Regions from separate parts of the Rathayibacter sp. YIM 133350 genome, predicted to be linked through region 2. Evidence: predicted binding sites of a transcription regulator. Region 2 holds the regulator's gene; the other holds the start of a gene.

Region 1 (8,855 bases), on a different contig from region 2:
GACGGCCGCCTGCAGCATCAGCGCCTGGGAGAGGTGGAGCAGAAGCTCGTGCAACTGCCGCATCACGTCGAACACCGCGAACATCTCGGTGCCCGAGACCTCCGGTCGTCGCCAGGAGATTCCGCCGAACGTCTGCTGCGAGACCTTCTGGCCCGCGCCCAGGCAGTCATAGACGGTGCAGCCGCGAAACCCACGCCCGCGCAGGCCGGTGTGGATGCTGCAGCTGTCGTCCTCCGCGAGGTGCGGGCACGGAGTGCCGGCCTCCTTGTCGATGGCGAAGTCGGCCGATGCCGCGAATCGCAGGGCGATGCAGCACAGGGCGAAGCAGCGGCTGCAGTCGGCCCGCAGCTCGGAGCTCAGCTCATCGAGCGCCGCTTCTCCCACGCTACCGAGAGTACGCGCCCCCGCCTCTTTCGGCCTCGGCCTGCACCACGGGCGGCACGGGCGCAACCCCGTTCGGCCGCCGACCCGGAAGTCCTAGCCTGAGGCCATGGCACTGACACAGCTCTGGCTCACGCGGCACGGCGAAAGCGTCGGCAACGTGGCCGCCAGCCGCGCGAACGCCGAAGGCGCCAGCGTGATCGAGCTCGACATCCGCGATGCGGACGTGCCGCTCTCCCCCGCCGGGGAGGAGCAGGCGGCCGCACTCGGCGAGTGGTTGGACACGCATCGGCACCAGATCGGAGCCTTCTGGTGCTCGCCCTACCTACGAGCCAGACAGACGCTCGAGATCGCAATGGGCGAGGCGAGTGCTCCTGTGCTCGTGGACGAACGCCTGCGCGATCGTGAGCTCGGCATTCTCGACCTGCTGACGAGCAAGGGTGTGCAGGAGCGGCATCCCGAGGAGATGGCACGGCGTCGCCACCTCGGCAAGTTCTACCACCGACCGCCCGGCGGCGAGTCGTGGGCCGATGTGGTGCTGCGGTTGCGCTCGTTCTTCGCCTCCGTCGACGCGGTGAGCGCCAACTCCGCCCTGCTCGTTGCCCACGATGCCGTCGTCATGCTCGCGCTCTATGTCTTGCTGGGCCTCGATGAGAAGCAGCTTCTCGAGTTCGCCGGCCAGAACACGGTCACCAACGCGTCGATCACGCATCTCGTGCGCGAGCCGGCCGGATGGCGCCTCGTCGAATTCAGCACCGTCCAGCACCTGCAGCAGGAGGGGGCCGCCGTGACGGCCCATTCAGGAGATGAGCATGTCGCACCGCGTTGAGCCCCGCCCGGCCGTCGAGGTGACGGATGCCCTGCTGAGCGGGTGGTCGCTGCCCGACCCGGGCTCCTCGAAGAACAGCCGCGGCCGCGTGGTCGTGATCGGCGGTTCGGCCGTCGCTCCTGGTGCGGTGATGCTCTCGGGACTCGCGGCGCTGCGCGTCGGCGCCGGCCGCCTGAGTGTCGTGGTTCCCCCGGCGAGCGCGAGTACGGTCGCTGCGGCCGTCCCCGAGGCGGGCGTGTTCGAACTGGATGGCCGTGGCCGGCTCTCGAGCGAGGTGCGCCAGGAGGTGCGCACCGCGAGCGCCGTACTCCTGGGGCCCGGGTTGATGGACTTCGCCCAGACCGAACGGCTTCTGAAGGAGGTCTCGGCAGAGCTCGCGGCCGAGACCCCGCTCGTTCTCGATGCCTTCGCGCTCGGGGTGATCGGCAAGCGACGGCGCGGTCCGCGACATGGCGTTCTGCTGCTCAACCCCAACCTCGATGAGACCGCTCGGCTGCTGGGCCGCGAGATCGAGAACCTGGACTCCGACGTCGCGGAGGTCGCCGGGAACTTCAACGCAGTCGTGAGCTCGCAGGCGTGCGTCGCAGCGCCCGACGGCCGCGTCTGGCGCATCCGGAACGGCGGTCCCGGGCTCGGCACTTCGGGCAGTGGCGATGTGCTCGCGGGAGCGATCGCCGGTTTCGCGGCGCGCGGCGTGGATGCGGCTGAGGCGGCCGTGTGGGCGAGCCAGGTGCACGCGTCAGCCGGTGATTGGCTCGCGCACCGCATCGCGCCGCTGGGGTTCCTCGCGCGGGAGTTGTGCGACGAGCTCGCGCCAGCCCTGGCCGCCATCGAGGAATGACGCCGTAGACAGCGAAGCGCCCGACCGGCGTCGACCGGTCGGGCGCTGTTGCTCGCTGCTCAGATCGTCAGCGTGTGCGAGGAATCCGCGGGCGTCTGCTGCTGGGTGACCTCGATCTTGCGCGGCTTCGCCTTCTCGCTCACCGGAATGGTGACGCTCAGCACGCCGTTCGAGTAGCTCGCCGAGATGTGCTCGGTGTCGAGCCCCTGGCCCAGGCTGAGCTGGCGCAAGAAGCTGCCGGCCTCTCGCTCGCGGGTGATCCACTTGACGTTCTCGGCATTGCTCAGCGTGCGCTCGGCACGGATGGTGAGCAACTGGCCGTCCACGTCGATGTCGACCGAACCGGGATCCACACCCGGCAGGTCGGCAGAGAGCACGTAGTGGTCGCCGTCGCGATAGAGATCCATCGGCATCATGCGCGGGCCCCTGCGCGTGTCGAGAAGGGCGGATGCGACGCGATCGAACTCGCGGAACGGGTCGAAGGTGTTGGCCATGATCATCTCCTCTGTGTTGAAAGTTGAGCGTGATGGACTCAACGACAGATTAGCACTCTCGGGAGCTGAGTGCTAAGAGATCTCCGCAGGTTTTTCCACAAGGATTGAACCGCTGGTCAGGAGTTCGGTGCCCGGCGCGTCTCGGGCGCGTTCTTGTCGCGGAGGTGACCAGGGAGGTCTCGGCCGGGCACCTGATCGCCGTCGGGGCCGCGGAAGTGGGCGTCCCTGTTCTCGACCTGGTGAACGACGTGGCCGACGGCGAAGAGCGTCGTCGCGGCGCCGAAGCCGCTGGCGAAGCACAGCAGGGCCACTGCGACGCCGCCGAGCGTGAGCCACACCGGTAGCCACGAGGAGCGGGCTCTCGGCTGCCCGGCCGACGCAGGCGGGGTGGTCGGTGTCGGGTTGATCGGATGCTGGTTGATCGGATGCTGGTCGATCGGATGGTCGGTCATGGGTGCTCGCCTTTCCACCGGCATTGTGCGCTGCCCCGTTATGAAAGCGCTATGGACGCACCACCGGTCCGCTCCAAGTTGGGCCGGTTTCGACGGGGGTCGGCTGAGGCAGCGTCGAACACCGCGGCGGTCGCCTGGCGGCGCCGTCCCTCAGAGCGGCCAGCCCTCAGAGCGGCCAGCCCTCGGGTCCCTGGGATCCGGCCGGGTAGTCCTCGAGCACAACCGTGCCCGCCTTCCATGCGGCGAGCACCGGCTCGACGATGCGCCAGCACTCCTCGGCCACGTCACCCCGCACCGAGAGCGTCGGGTCCCCGTCGAGGATGCCCTTGAGCACCTCGCCGTAGGGAAGCAGCTGGCCGGGTTCCTGCGTCGCGGTGAGGGTCGCCCGCTCCAGGCGGAACGGGTCGCCGCCGCCGTTCATGGTGAGATGAAGCTCGACCGCGCCGCTGCGCAGCTCGAGCACCACCACATCCGGTTGCTCGACACCCTCGATCCCCTCGGGCGTATGCGTTTCCTTGAAGGTCGCCACCACCTGCGTGCGCTTGCTCGCGAGGGCCTTGCCCGATCGCAGGGTGAAGGGAACGCCCTTCCAGCGCGGCGTATCGACCGCGAGCGTGACCTCGGCGAGGGTCTCGGTGTTCAGCGCGGGGTCAACGCCCGCCTCGTCGACGTACGAGGGCATCGATCGGTCCCCCACCGTGCCTGCCGTGTACCGCGCTCGGTGACTGGATGCGACCGGATCCCCCTGCCAGACGGAGGTCTCGCGCAGCACCTCCACCACGCGGTCGCGAAGCTCCGCCTCGTCGACGCGGTCCGGCCGCTCGAGGGCGAAGAAGGCGAGCACCTCGAGTAGGTGGCTCTGGATCATGTCGACGAGGGCGCCCGAGTGGTCGTAGTACCCGCCGCGGCCCTCGAGTCCCAGCGTCTCGTCGTAGCGGATGTCGACGCGGTCGATGGAGTCGCGGTTCCACACGCCTTCGAGCAGCTTGTTCGAGAATCGCAGGCCGAGCATGTTGAGCACGGTGGTCATGCCGAGGAAGTGATCGATGCGGAAGATCTGGGTCTCGGGCACGAGGTTCTTCAGCAGGCCGTTCAGCCGGCGAGCGCTCTCGAGATCGACACCGAAGGGCTTCTCGAGGGCGAGCCGGATGCCTTTCGGCAGCTGCACATGGGCCATCGTCTCGCAGACCTTGGCCGTGACAGCTGGGGGCAGCGCGAAGTAGACGACCGGAGTGCCGTCGCACGCTTCGAACAGCTTCTTCAGGTCGTCGGGGTCCGTCGCGTCCGCGGTGATGTATCGGGTGCCCTCGAGCACCCGGTCGCGCGCCGGGCCCGAGCCCTCTCCGCTGAAGGAGTCGTGAACCAGGCTCTTCCATTGCTCCTGGCTGCGCTCGTCGAGCCCAGACCCGAGAAGTTGCACGTCGTAGTCGTGCACGCTCAGCAGGCTCGCCAGACCGGGCACGAGCAGCCGCTTGGTCAGGTCGCCGCCCGCGCCGAGGATCAACAGGCTCACGCGTTCTTTGCTCACGAGGCCACGGTAGGCGGCATCCGCCCCGCTGTCTTGATCTAGCCCGCCGGAGGCGCCGGTGCTACTCTGTCGGCCCCTCTCAGGTCCCGTCCACGTGCCACTCCTGGCGGGCCCACGGCGTCAGGAAACCGGCAAAAGGTGGCACGTCCGCAGGTCTGCTCCGTAGGGTGAAGGCGTGAGCCCCACGAAGGATTCGGCCGCGGTGCTGCAGCTCGACGGCCGTGAAGTGCGCGTCAGTCATCCCGACAAGGTGGTCTTCCCCCAGCCCGGCGTGACCAAGCTCGACCTCATCCGGTACTACCTCGCCGTCGCGGACGGCGCCGTGCGCGGCGTGAGGGATCGGCCGATGGTGCTCAAGCGCTTCGTGAAGGGCATCGACCAGGAGGCCTTCTTCCAGAAGCGCGCGCCGTCGTCGCGACCGGACTGGATCGAGACCGCGACCCTGCACTACGCCTCGGGAACGTCGGCCGAAGAGGTCGTGGTCTCGGATGCGGCAGCGCTGGCCTGGGTGGTGAACCTCGGCTGCATCGACCTCAACCCGCATCCCGTGCGCTCCGGCGATCTCGCCCATCCCGACGAGTTGCGCGTCGACCTCGATCCCATGCCGGGGGTGGAGTGGTCGCAGATCGTGGATGTCGCCCTGGTGGCCCGCGACGTGCTCGAGGATCACGGCCTCGTCGGCTGGCCGAAGACCTCCGGCTCCCGCGGCATGCACATCTCGGTGCGCATCTCTCCGCACTGGACGTACCGCGAGGTGCGGTTGGCCGCCGAGACGCTCGCCCGTGAGGTCGAGAACCGTGCGCCCGGCCTCGCGACCGCCCGATGGTGGAAGGAGGAACGCGGCGAGAGCGTGTTCGTGGACTTCAACCAGAACGCCAAGGACCGCACGGTGGCCTCGGCGTACTCGGTGCGCGCGGTACCGGACGCCCGTGTGTCGACGCCGCTGGAGTGGGACGAGGTTCGCCACGCCCGGCCCCAGGACTTCACGGTGCTCACGGTGCCGCAGCGCTTTGCCGAACGCGGCGACCCGGCCGCCGGAATCGACGAGGCGCCCGGCAGCCTGGATGCGCTGCTCGCCCTCGCGAAGCAACTCGGGCCGGCCGAGAAGCCGCCGCCCGCATCCGACGGCTCGGGTCGCCGGCGCTCGACGATGCCGCTCATCGAGATCGCCCGCGCCAAGACGAAGGATAAGGCGCTGGCCGGGCTCGAGAGCTGGAAGAAGCGCCACGGCGACATCGTGCCGCTCCTGGAACCGGCCGACGTGCTCGTGGACGGCATGCGCGGATCCAGTTCGCTGTGGTACCGGATCCGGGTGAACCTGCAGCACGTGCCCGAGGGGGCCCGGCCCGAGCAGGAGCCCCTCGAGGTCGACTACGACCCCTGGGCCGCTCGGCGCTGAGGCGCCATCGACGACACGAGGTCGTCCGCCGCTTCACCTTCGCAGCGTCAGCCCCAGCCACTGCGCCAGCTGCTCGATCTCGTGGTGCACGGCATCGGAGATCTCGGAGGTGAAGGGCCGATCCTCGTGCACGGCGTGCACGAGGAGTGCTCCCGCCTTGCGATCGGCGATCGCATCCAGCTTTCCGACGAGGGCGTCGCCATGCAGGATCGGCAGGGCGAAGTACCCCACCGCCGGGCGGCAGCCGGCTTGTACATCTCGAGCGTGAACTCGAAGTCGAACAGGGCCAGCGCCCGAACGCGATCGTGCACGAGCCGGTCCAGCGGGGAGAGCAAGGCGGTGCGCGCCGTGAAAGGCCGCTCGAGTTGCGAAGGGTCGACGCGCCACACACCCGCTACTCCCTCGATGACGGCCGGCTCTCCGGCATCGTGCACGATGGCGGGCTCCATCGGCACCACCGGCCCCGTCCCACGCGCGATGCCGAGCGCACGCAGCCGGCGCTCGTCGCGCATCCGCTCGGCCTCATCGGCGCTGATCTCGGCACCGTCGGAGGGGTAGACCCGTTCGGCCAGATCCCACAGCCGCTCCCGGCCGCGCCGCCCCGAAACCGCCACCTCACCCCGCATGGTGAGCGACTCGAGCATCCGGGTCACATTGCGGTTGCCGGTCCAGCCGCTCGACGCCCACGGCACGGTGCTCGTATCGGGGATGTCCCGCGAGGCGAGCGGACCCTCCGCCCGCAGACGGGCCAGCACATCCGAGTGGAAGCGCTCGTTGCCCTCCAGCCAGTCGCGATACCGCTCCCAGGTGGGCCACGCCGCCATCTCGGCCCGGTACAGCGGCAGGTCGGTCATGGGGCGGATGAGCGCGTTCAGCTCGAACAGGGAGCGGTCGTGCTCGAGGGCGTGCGTCAGGTGCTCCGGGCGATAGCGCGAACCGAGGCGGCTCCATGCCACGAGATCGGCGTTGGGAGCGATGGCCGCGGTCGGATCGACCTGCAGCAGGGTGAGCTGCTCGACGACCGTCAGGAGCTCGGTCGGGCGCTCGGCGCTGAGCAGCTGGGCACGCACGGCGATCTGCCGCGCCTGTTCTCGATCGAGCCGGTGGGGTTCCACCGTCTCAGGGTAGCGAGCGCACCGGCCGAGGGCCGATCCGCTGGGATCGGCCCTCGAAGCCGTGGGTCAGGCGGCGGACCAGCCACCGTCCGAGGGCAGGATGACGCCGTTGAGGTTCACGCCGTCATCGCTCAGCAGGAAGGTGATCGATGCCGCGAGCGCGTCGCCCTCGGCCGCATCCGGCATCACGGCCATGCCCACACGCACGCGCGCGGCGCCGAGTTCGGAGTTGAACTTGGCCTCGATGTTCGTGATGGTCGGGCCCGGCGCGACGGCGTTCACCCGGATGCCGCTCGGACCGTACATGAAGGCGCTGCTCTTGGTCAGCCCCGCGACCGCGTGCTTGGAGGCGGTGTAGGCGGCGCCGGCGGCCGATCCGCGAAGGGCCGCCTCGGAGGCGACATTGACGATCGATCCCCGCCCCGCGGCGAGCATCGCCGGGATGACGGCGCGGGAGAGGCGCATCGTTCCCTCGACGTTGACCGCGAACACCCGGCGCCAGACATCGTCGCTCACCTGGTGCACCGGGGTCATGTCGTCCATGATCCCGGCGACGTTGGCGAGGCCGTCGATGCGATCGCCGGCCGCAGCCACGATCGCGGAGATCGCCTCGTCGCTCGTGATGTCGCCCGCCACCACCACGATGTCGCTTCCGGAGAGCTCGGCGGTGAACTCATCCAGTCGTTGCCTCGAGATGTCGACGGCGATAACGCGGCCGCCCTCGCGCGCCACGCGGGAGGCCACCGCGCGGCCGATGCCCGAGCCGGCACCCGTGACGATAACGGTCTTGCCGTAGAAGCGGCCCGGGGTGATGCGCTCGACCCACGGCTCGCGCTCGGGAACGTCGCCGAGTTCCGTAGAGCCTTCCTCCTCAGCGCTCGGCGCGGCGGCATCCGCACCGGCGGGAACCTCGCCCGCCTCGGCACGGCGCACGAGATCGGCGACCATCTCGTCGGTGAAGGCGCCCTGGCTCAGCTTCACGAGCCGCTTGATGGCGAGCATGCGCACGGGGCGCATGACGGAGGCATCCTGCCCGGCCTGGGCGAGAAGGTCGCGGATGATCGGGCCGCCCACCGGGTCATCGAGCCAGGTGCCGATCGAGGAGTCTGCGGAGAGGGGCTTGCGGGCCATGCGGAATCTTCTTTCTGGGTTGCGTCGAGGGAGAGGACGAGCGGACTCCAAACCGGACAACGCTGTCCGGTAGTACGCTACACCCGTGCCAGACCAGCCGAGAGCCAATCGCGGACCGAGCGCAGGCCCGGCCAATCGCGCGGCGCTCATCGCCGCAGCGCGAGCCGTGTTCGCGGAGATCGGCTACACGGCACCGCTGAGTGCCATCGCCCGCCGCGCTGGTGTGGGCCAGGGCAGCCTGTACCGGCACTTCCCCGACCGCATCGCTTTGGCTCTTGCCGTTTTCGACGACAACATCGACGACCTCGAGGAGATCGCCGAGTCGGAGCAGTCCACACTCGTCGACCTGTTCGATCGCGTCGCCGAGCAGGCGATGGCATCGACGGCTCTGATCGACCTGATCACCTCCCAGCGACACGATCATCGGGCCGAGGCGCTCGGCGCTCGGGTCGCGGCCGTGGCGGAGCGCATCCTCGCGCGCGATCGAGCCGCGGGCCGCATCCGTGCCGAGGTGTCGACGGATGACGTGATGCTCGCGGTCGGCATGCTCGCCTTCCTGCTCTCCCGGACTCCCGATGACGAGCGACGCGCCGCCGCGGAACGGGCGCGGGGGATCTTCCGCGCGGCCTTCGGCTATCGCAAGGACGGCGGCGGGCAGTAGGGACGACGGTGCCGGTCACGTCGC
Region 2 (8,855 bases):
ACACCCTCTACTCGGTGGCGCAGTGCGACCTCTCGACGGGACCGATCGTGCTGAGCGTGCCCGCCGTCCCGGAGCGGTACTACGTGCTGCAGTTCGTCGATGCGTGGACGGATGACTTCGCCTACGTCGGCGCGCGCGCCACGGGCCCCGATGCCGGTACCTACCTCATCGTTCCCTCGGGCTACGAAGGCGAGGTGCCCGACGGCATGACGCGGATCACGGCGCCCACCGACGTCTTCACGATCGTCGGCCGGTTCGCCTGCGACGGCCCGCATGATCTCGGGGCGGTCCACACCCTGCAGGATTCCCTCGAGCTGTCCACGCTCTGGGAGGCCGTCGCCCCGGCCGAAGGCGTGGCGGACGTCGCCGACGTACCGGAGGAGCTGCTGTTCTGGGAGCAGGCTCGAGCGTACTCACTGGCCTACCCGCCGTCCGAGGCAGACCAGCACGGGCAGGACAGCTTCGCAGCGCTCGGCGTCACCTCCGTCCTCTCGCCCTACCTCGAGGCATCCGCAGACCTGCGCGAGACGCTCGAGCAGGGCGAGCGCTCGGGCGAGGAGAAGCTCGACTACTTCAGTCACCACAGCGATGCGCCGGCGAGCAACGGCTGGACGGCCGACGTGCACGGATTCGACTTCAATGTCTCCTACTTCGAGATCGGAACGATCAACAGCCCGCAGTGGCAGATCGCCGAGCCCGCGAAGCGCCTGCTGACCCGCGCCCTCGCCGCGCGCCTCGGGCTGTGGGGCAACCACGGGTACGAGGCCGTGTATGCCAGCACGTTCACGGATGCCGTCGGCCGCCCCCTCGACGGAAGCGCCGCCTACGAGATCCGGGTGACGAACGACCCCCCAGTGCGCGCGTTCTGGTCGATCACCCTCTACGACGTGCCGGGCTCACACCTCGTGCCGAACCCGGTCAACCGGTACTCGATCGGTGACCGCACCCCTGGACTGGTGCGCGACGCCGACGGGGCACTGGCCATCACCATCGGGCACGCAGATCCCTCGGACGCCGACGCGCGGGCGAACTGGCTGCCGGCACCGGAGGGTCCGTTCCGGCTCATGATGCGGCTCTACTGGCCCGACGAGCCCATCCTCGACGGCACCTACGCGTTCCCGCCCATCAAACGGGTCGGGAATGACTCGACCGCCATCGACGCTGAGAATGCCTGAAGATCCATACAGGAAGGTGACCGCATGCCCTTGACCGGTGAGTACGAGCGCGGGAAGTCCGAGTGGGCCTGGAAGCAGGCCGAGGAATTCGAGGCGACGAACGGAGAGCGGGCGAACACGCTGCGCGGTCGACCGATCATCGTGATGACCTCGCGGGGAGCCAAGTCGGGCAAGCTGCGTAAGACTCCGCTCATGCGCGTGGAGCACGACGGAACCTACGCCGTGGTGGCCTCGAAGGGCGGCGCGCCCTCGCATCCGACCTGGTATCACAACCTCGTCGCGGATGCCCACGTCGAACTGCAGGACGGCGCCGAGAAGCACGACTACACCGCGCATCGGGCCGTCGGCGAAGAGCGGGAGACCTGGTGGGCACGGGCCTGCGCGACCTGGCCCGACTACGCGAACTACCAGAAGAAGACCGACCGGCAGATTCCCGTGTTCGTGCTCGAGCGGCGCGACGAGAGCGTGTCGGACCAGAGCTGAAGGCGCGAGGCTACACGCCCCCGAGCGTCTCGAGGGCGGTCACGAGCGCACCCTGCAACCAGCCGAGCCAGTCGTAGAGCGGCAGCAGCGTGAGCACCTCGTCGTCGGGTTCGATCTCGGTGTCATCGCTCTCGATACCCAGCCGGTCGGCGAGCACGATGCGCAGATCGGTGAGGTGGGTCAGCCACTGCCACACCTCATCGGCCGCGAGCTCGACCTCGACGAGGTCGCCCTCGCCGAACTCGCCGGCCTCCGCGGCCGCTCGCACCGCCTGCGCCGCGTGCACCTTGCCCTCGGCGAGCCCGGCCCGCTCGAAGCGCTCGAACTCCGCGGCAGCGGCCACGTCATCCCGATAGGCGGGCGGAAAGAGCCGGGCGAACGCGCTGTCGTCGACCGCGTCGCTGAGAAGCGCCTCGACCTGCCCGGAGAGGTCGGCCAGCACCTCGGCCTCGTCGGGCTCGAAGTCGATCGCGACCCGGCCGGCCTCCGTCACCTTGACCGCCGTCATGCGTCGGCCTTCGCAACGGATGCCTGCAGGCCGTAACCGTGCATGGCGGTGACGTGCCGTTCCATCTGCTCCCGATTGCCGGTCGCCACGACCGCCTTCCCCTCGTTGTGCACGAGCAGCATGAGGCGCTCGGCCTCCGCGACGGGGTACCCGAAGTAGCTGCGGAAGACGAAGGCAACGTAGTTCATCAGGTTGACCGGATCATTCCAGACGATCGTCACCCACGGCGTATCCAGCGCCGAGCGCAGCTCGGTCTCGTGGCGTTCCAGCGTCTCGGGCATCACCCCAGCGTCGCACGATCCGCGCTCTCATGCACGCCGCGTTCACTCACCGTGCAGCGCACCCCGCTAGCCTGCCGCCGTGGTGATTCCGAGCACTGTCATACGGCCGCGCCTGGCCGGCCCGGTCGGCGTGAGCGGACTGCTGCGCTCCCGTCGCGCTCCTCGGGGCATTCGTGCTGCTGCACCTGAGCGTGTTCGCTGCGCTGGGTGCCGTGATGCTGCGCGGAGAGGTGCTCGGCGACCTTCCGCTCTACCGGCACTGGGCCCTCGGTGCGCTTCACGGCGGCTGGTGGCCCGCCATCGACATGCCGTGGGTGTATCCCGTCGGCGCGCTCGTTCCCATCGTGCTGCCCGCGGTGCTCGGCGGTGCCGCGTACCAGTTCGTCTGGTTGCTCCTGCTCACCCTGACGAACGGGATCGCGCTCTGGGTGCTCACCGACGGCGGGCGGCGGCGAAGCGCCTACCCGGCCGCCTGGTGGTGGCTGGCGATCACGCTCGTCCTGAGTCCGGTGGCGATGCTGCGGCTGGAAGGCTTCACCGCCCCGCTCGTCATCATGGCGCTCGCGGTGATGGCGCGGCGACCTCGCGTCGCCGCGGCGCTGCTGAGCATCGCCACCTGGGTCAAGGTGTGGCCGGCCGCCGTGCTGCTGGCGGCCGTCGTGGCCTCGCCGCGGCGCCGCACGCTCGCCGTCACCGCCGCCGTGACGAGTGCCCTCGTCATCGCAGCGGCGATGCTGTTCGGCGGATTCTGGCATCTCGACAGCTTCCTCACCATGCAGGGCCAGCGCAACCTGCAGCTCGAATCACCGCTCGCCACGCCCCTGCTCTGGATGGCGATCGCCGGCGTTCCGGGAGCGCGTGTCTACCAGAACTGGGCGCTGCAGACGCGGGAGGTGACCGGACCGGGGGGTGCGTGGCTGGCCGAGTTCAGCGGAGCGCTCATGTTGCTCACCGTTCTCGCCGTCGCCGCCCTGCTGGCGTGGGTGCGGTGGCGCTCCTCGGTCGCCGGTGTACGGCACGATTCGCACCTGCTCGTGCTCGGCTCCCTCGGCATCTGCGCGGCCTTCATCGTGACCAACAAGGTCGGCTCGCCGCAGTACATGCTGTGGCTCGTGCCGATCGTCGTCGCGGGGGTCGCGTCGGGCGGATGGCGCCTCTGGCGCACGCCGCTGATACTGCTGAGCGCGGTGGCGGTGGCGACGACGCTCGTCTTCCCCCTGTTCTACCTGCAGCTGATCGACCTGAACCCGTGGGTGGCCGGGGTGCTGGGGGCGCGCAACCTGCTGCTCGTCGTGCTGCTCGGCTGGGCCGTGCGCGAGCTCTGGCGCACCGGCATCAGCGCGAGTGCTCTCGCGTCTGCCGCATCTCCTGCGGTACCCGCGGCGGAAAGACCCAGGCCACGAGCACGACCGAGATGATCATGAGCAGGAACCACGAGATCAGCTTCGAGGCCGAAACGGGCTCCCATCCGCCGACCTGGCTGGGATAGAGCCACGCGCCCGCCCAGGTGGCGATGTTCTCGGCGAGCCAGATGAAGATCGCGACAAGCGCGAAGGCGAGAAGCAGCGGCATCCGGAACACCCGCCGCCACACACGGAAGTGCAATCCGGTGCGCCACCAAGCGACGCCGACGGCGGCCAGCAAGAGCCAGCGCAGGTCCCAGATGTAGTGATGCGTGAAGAAGTTCGCGTAGATGGCGGCTGCGATGATCGCGGTGATCCAGCGTCGCGGGTAGCGGGTGAAGCGCAGGTCGAACAGGCGGTACACCCTCACCATGTAGGAGCCGACGGCCGCGTACATGAAGCCCGAGAACAGCGGAACCCCGGCGATGCGCAGCACTCCGTCGGCGTCGTACGACCAGGAGCCGACGTCGGTCTTGAAAAGCTCCATGACCGTTCCCGTGATGTGGAACAGCACGATGACCCAGAGCTCCCGCCCCGATTCCAAGCGGGTTGCGACCATGATCGCCTGGATCAGCACGGCGGCGATGGTGAGGGCGTCATTGCGGGCGAGCGCGGCATCGTCGGGCCACCACAGGCGGGCGGCGACGATGACGACGAGCAGGCTGGCTCCGAAGATGCAGGCCCACGCCTGCTTTGCGCCGAACACGAGGAACTCGATGAGGCCGGCGCGCACTCCCCGCTCGGCGGCGTCGGCAAGCAGCCGGTGTGCGGCATCGTCGATGAGCCGCTCGACGCGGGTGAGCTCGCGGCTCATCGGCGGCGTGAGGCGGTCACCGTGAACGTGGGGTTGCGGGCGATCTGCCGCGTGGGGCCGACGAGCCGTTCGAGCGCCGACCGGTAGCGCAGGTGGCTGTTCCAGACCGTCCAGAGCTCGCCGCCCGGGGCGAGCACCCGGCCGGCGTCGGCGAAGAGCTTGAGGGCGATGCCCGCGTGCACGGTCGCGCCGATGTGAAAGGGCGGGTTCAGCGCGATGAAGCGGGCGCTGCCGTCAGGCTGGGAGGTGAGGGCGTCGTCGCGCACGACCGTGACCCGATCGGCGACGCCGTTGGCCGCGACCGTTGCCCGGGCGGATGCGACGGCCGCTGCCGACTGGTCGGTGGCCAGCACCGCGATGTGGGGTCGACGACGCGCCAGCGCGGTGGCGATGACCCCGGTGCCGCAGCCGAGGTCGATGGCCGCGTCGGCATCCGTCATCGCATCATCGATGTGCGCGAGCAGCAGCCGGGTGCCGATGTCGACGGATGCGCCGGCGAAGGCAGCACCATGGGCGACGACCTCGAGGTCCAGGGTCTCGACGTGCACCCGTTTGGGCCACGACGAGTGGGTGGATCGGGGACCGCGTGCGATGAGCACACGCGCCTTCTGCCGCGCGAGCGTCACGTCGATGCGGGCGAAGTGCGCGGCCAGCACGTCGTTCATGGCGGTGGTCATGTGCTTGAGCATGCCGCCCGCGACGACGACGACCTCCGGATGCGCGAAGGCAGCGACCTGCTGCGCGATCTCGTCGAGCGCATCCAGCCCGCGCGGAAGGCGGAGCAGCACGACCCGGGCTCCCGTGAGCAGGTCGGAGCCGAGCTCGGGAACGGAGCGGTAGCTCGAAGTCAGGCCGAGGTGCTCTGCATTGGCGGCGAGGGCGCGTTCGCCGGAGAGGGCGTCCTGGTGGGTGCGCACGCCGGTCGCGCCGTGCAGGGCCGCGGCGCCGAGGGTGAGGGCGCCGTAGCCGTCGTTCACGATGGCGAGCGCGTTCGGCTCCTGAGCGGCGAGGAGGTCCGCTGCCTCGTCGAGGATCAGGCGGTCTGCGGCATCCGCGGCGAAGAGGTTGGGCGCCTCAACGTCGGGCCGGCGGCGCAGCTCTGCGAAGTCGAACCCCATCGCAACAGGCTAGTGGCAGTGCCGTGGATGTTCCCTGAGCCTGTCGAAGGGAAAGTCGCGCAGGCTGGAACCGGCCCTTCGACAAGCTCAGGGACCGGGCACTCGCAGGCACCTCACCACGCTGGAACCGGCCCTTCGACACGCTCAGGGACCGGACTCTCGCAGGCACGTCACCACACTGCAACCGGCCCTTCGACACGCTCAGGGACCGGGCTTTCGCAGGCACGTCACCACTGTTCCCTGAGCCTGTCGAAGGGAAGTCGCGCAGGCTGGAACCGGCCCTTCGACAAGCTCAGGGACCGAGCTTTCGCAGGCACGTCACCACGCTGGAACCGGCCCTTCGACAAGCTCAGGGACCGGACTCTCGCAGGCACGTCACCACGCTGTTCCCTGAGCCTGTCGAAGGGAAAGCCGCGCAGGCTGGAACCGCGCCGGCCCTACGCCTTGTCGAGCGGACGCCAGACCACGAGCTGGTTCGAGCGACGCACGCGCGTTCCCGCCTTCAGCGTCACCACCTCGCCCTCCGAGCCGGCCGCGAAGATGCGCCGCCCCGGGCGGTTCAGCAGCTCGTCGGCGAGCGCCGCCTCGAGCTCCCGCACACGAGTGCCGAGGGCGGAGACCTGGTTCTCGAGCTCCAGGATGCGCCGGATGCCCTCCAGGCTCACGCCCTCGGTGCCGAGCCGCGCGATCTCGCGCAGCTGAACCACATCGCGCATCGAGTAGCGGCGCGACTTTCCCGCCGTGCGCTGCGGCGAGACGAGGCCGAGCCGGTCGTACTGACGCAGGGTCTGCGGGTGCATTCCCGCGAGTTCCGCCGCGACGGAGATCACGAAGAGCGGGCTGTGCTCATCCATTCGTGTTCCCTCCGTGCGTCTCGCGTGCGGATCCCGCATCCGGTGTCTTGATGTTGGCAGGAGATCGGGCGGTGTGCAGGATGCGACGCGGTGCATCAATCCTGCAGATCGCCCGATCTCCTCTCGAACGTGCCGGGGCTACCCGCGGGCCTTCGCCAGCAGGTCGGCACGCGGGTTCTCGTCGGGCAGCGCACGTTGCAGCGCCTCGAGCGCCTGCTCGGCCTCCTTGGAGAGATGCGAGGGAACCGCGACCTGCACGACGGCGAGCAGGTCGCCCGTGCCCTTCGCGGTCTTCACACCGCGGCCCTTGACGCGCAGCACACGCCCGCTCGGGGTGCCGGGCTGCACGCGCAGCTTGACCGTCTCGCCCCCGAGGGTGGGTACCTCGATGGTCGCCCCGAGCGCCGCTTCGGCGAAGGTCACCGGAACATTGACGCGCAGGTTGAGCCCGTCGCGCTCGAAGACCGGATGCTTGCGCACGGTCACCGTGAGGATGAGGTCGCCCGCAGCACCGCCGTCGGGCGAGGGCTGCCCCTTGCCGCGCAAGCGGATCTTCTGCCCGTCGGCGACACCCGGCGGGATGCGCACCTTCGTCTCGCGGCCATCCGTCAGCGTGAGCGTGATCGTCTCGCCGCGCACCGCCGTCAGGAAGTCCAGAGTGGTGGATGCCACGATGTCGTTGCCCGGCGTCGGTCCACCGAAGCCCCGGTAGCCGCCCGTCGTCTGGCCGAACCGGCCGTTGCCGAACAGTCCGCCGAAGAGGTCGTCGTAGTCGCCGCCCTGCTGGAAGGTGTACTGCTGGCCGCGCCCGCCCGCACCTCCGCCGAACATGCCGCCGAAGACGTCTTCGAAGCCGCCCGCGCCGCCGGGGCCGGCTGCAGTGAAGCGCGCTCCACCGCCCATCGCCCGGACCGCGTCGTACTCCTTGCGCTGCTCCTCGTCGGAGAGCACCGAGTACGCCTCGCTGATCTCCTTGAAGCGCGCCTCGGCGGCGGTATCACCCGGATTGGAGTCCGGGTGATACTGCCGTGCGAGCTTGCGGTAGACCTTCTTGAGCTCAGCCGGCGTGACGTCCTTATCGACACCGAGGACCTTGTAGAAGTCCTTGTCGAACCAGTCTTGACTGGCCATGGGTCTCCTTACCGGCCCATCGAGCCGGAGTGATCGATGGTCATGCTGCTATTCGGCCGGCACCTTGACGACGACCTTGGCGGCCCGCAGCATGTGCGATCCCAGGTAGTAGCCGGTCTCCACGACGTCGGCGACGACCTCGCTGTCCACAGCGGGGTCCGGCTGCTGGAAGATCGCCTCGTGCATCGTCGGGTCGAACAGGTCGCCGACGGCGCCGAACGGTGTCAATCCGAGTCGCTCGACAGAGGCCCGCAGCTTGGAGGCGATCGTGGGGAACGCCCCCTCGCCCTGCAGGTCGCCGTGCTTGTCGGCCCGGTCGAGGTCATCGAGAACCGGCAGCAGAACCTTCACGACCTCGCCCATCGCGCGCTCGCGCTCGATTTCGCGGTTGGCGTCGGTGCGCTTGCGGTAGTTCGCGTACTCGGCGGTGACCCGCTTGAGGTCGTTCAGGTGCTGCGAGGCCAGCTCCTCGACGCTCGTCTGGCCCGAGAGGAAGCTCAGGTCGGCGTCGGTGAAGCTCGTCTCGACATCGGGACCCTCGAGGGGCTCCGAGGGAACACCGCCCACGGAATCCCCGTCGCCGGCGGGCGCCGAGGGGGCGGACTCGCCGCCCTCGGCCCCAGCCGTCTCGCCCTCTGCGGGGCGCACCTTTCCCGTCTCGGGATCGATGCGGCGCTTGTCTCGGATGACGGGCTCTTCGCCCTCACGCTCGTCGGCCATGATTACTTCGCCTGCTCCTCGTCGTCCACGACCTCGGCGTCGACCACGTCCTCATCGGATGCGGTCTCGCCAGCCGGCTGCTCGCCCGCGGCATCGGCGGATGCGGCATCCGCCTGGCTCTGCGAGTAGATCGCCTCGCCGAGCTTGCCCTGCGACTGGTTGAGCTTGTCGAACGCGGTCTTCACGGCCTCGTCGTCGTCGCCGGCAAGGGCGCTCTTCAGGCCGTCGACGTCTCCCTGCACCTCGCTCTTGACGTCGGCGGGCAGCTTCTCGTCGTTCTCGCGGATGAGCTTCTCGATCGAGTAGACGAGCTGCTCGGCGGAGTTGCGGGTCTCAGCCGACTCGCGGCGGCGCTTGTCTTCCGCCGC

What was found. Region 2 encodes HspR, which represses chaperone genes until heat shock. Its sites were predicted from a motif close to AAGTTGAGTCNNNNNGACTCAACTT; they were not measured.
Positions count from the first base shown of each region.
Region 1: WDJ51_RS10790 (Hsp20/alpha crystallin family protein) is a predicted target of HspR. The motif match lies at 2,566-2,590, and genes of this name have one in related genera.

Region 1 covers NZ_JBBELO010000033.1:50,101-58,955, reverse strand. Annotated here, with positions in the region: gene WDJ51_RS10805 (pentapeptide repeat-containing protein) at 1-384, opposite strand, end outside; gene WDJ51_RS10800 (histidine phosphatase family protein) at 491-1,210, shown strand; gene WDJ51_RS10795 (NAD(P)H-hydrate dehydratase) at 1,194-2,051, shown strand; gene WDJ51_RS10790 (Hsp20/alpha crystallin family protein) at 2,111-2,545, opposite strand; gene WDJ51_RS10785 (hypothetical protein) at 2,662-2,997, opposite strand; gene WDJ51_RS10780 (glucose-6-phosphate dehydrogenase) at 3,164-4,525, opposite strand; gene ligD (non-homologous end-joining DNA ligase) at 4,701-5,924, shown strand; gene WDJ51_RS10770 (DNA glycosylase AlkZ-like family protein) at 5,972-7,039, opposite strand; gene WDJ51_RS10765 (SDR family NAD(P)-dependent oxidoreductase) at 7,106-8,170, opposite strand; gene WDJ51_RS10760 (helix-turn-helix domain-containing protein) at 8,256-8,831, shown strand.
Region 2 covers NZ_JBBELO010000034.1:104,450-113,304, reverse strand. Annotated here, with positions in the region: gene WDJ51_RS13575 (DUF1254 domain-containing protein) at 1-1,175, shown strand, start outside; gene WDJ51_RS13570 (nitroreductase family deazaflavin-dependent oxidoreductase) at 1,200-1,658, shown strand; gene WDJ51_RS13565 (DUF2017 family protein) at 1,669-2,166, opposite strand; gene clpS (ATP-dependent Clp protease adapter ClpS) at 2,163-2,447, opposite strand; gene WDJ51_RS13555 (glycosyltransferase 87 family protein) at 2,621-3,865, shown strand; gene WDJ51_RS13550 (DUF817 domain-containing protein) at 3,783-4,664, opposite strand; gene WDJ51_RS13545 (class I SAM-dependent methyltransferase) at 4,661-5,782, opposite strand; gene WDJ51_RS13540 (heat shock protein transcriptional repressor HspR) at 6,220-6,636, opposite strand; gene WDJ51_RS13535 (DnaJ C-terminal domain-containing protein) at 6,775-7,767, opposite strand; gene WDJ51_RS13530 (nucleotide exchange factor GrpE) at 7,816-8,487, opposite strand; gene dnaK (molecular chaperone DnaK) at 8,490-8,855, opposite strand, start outside.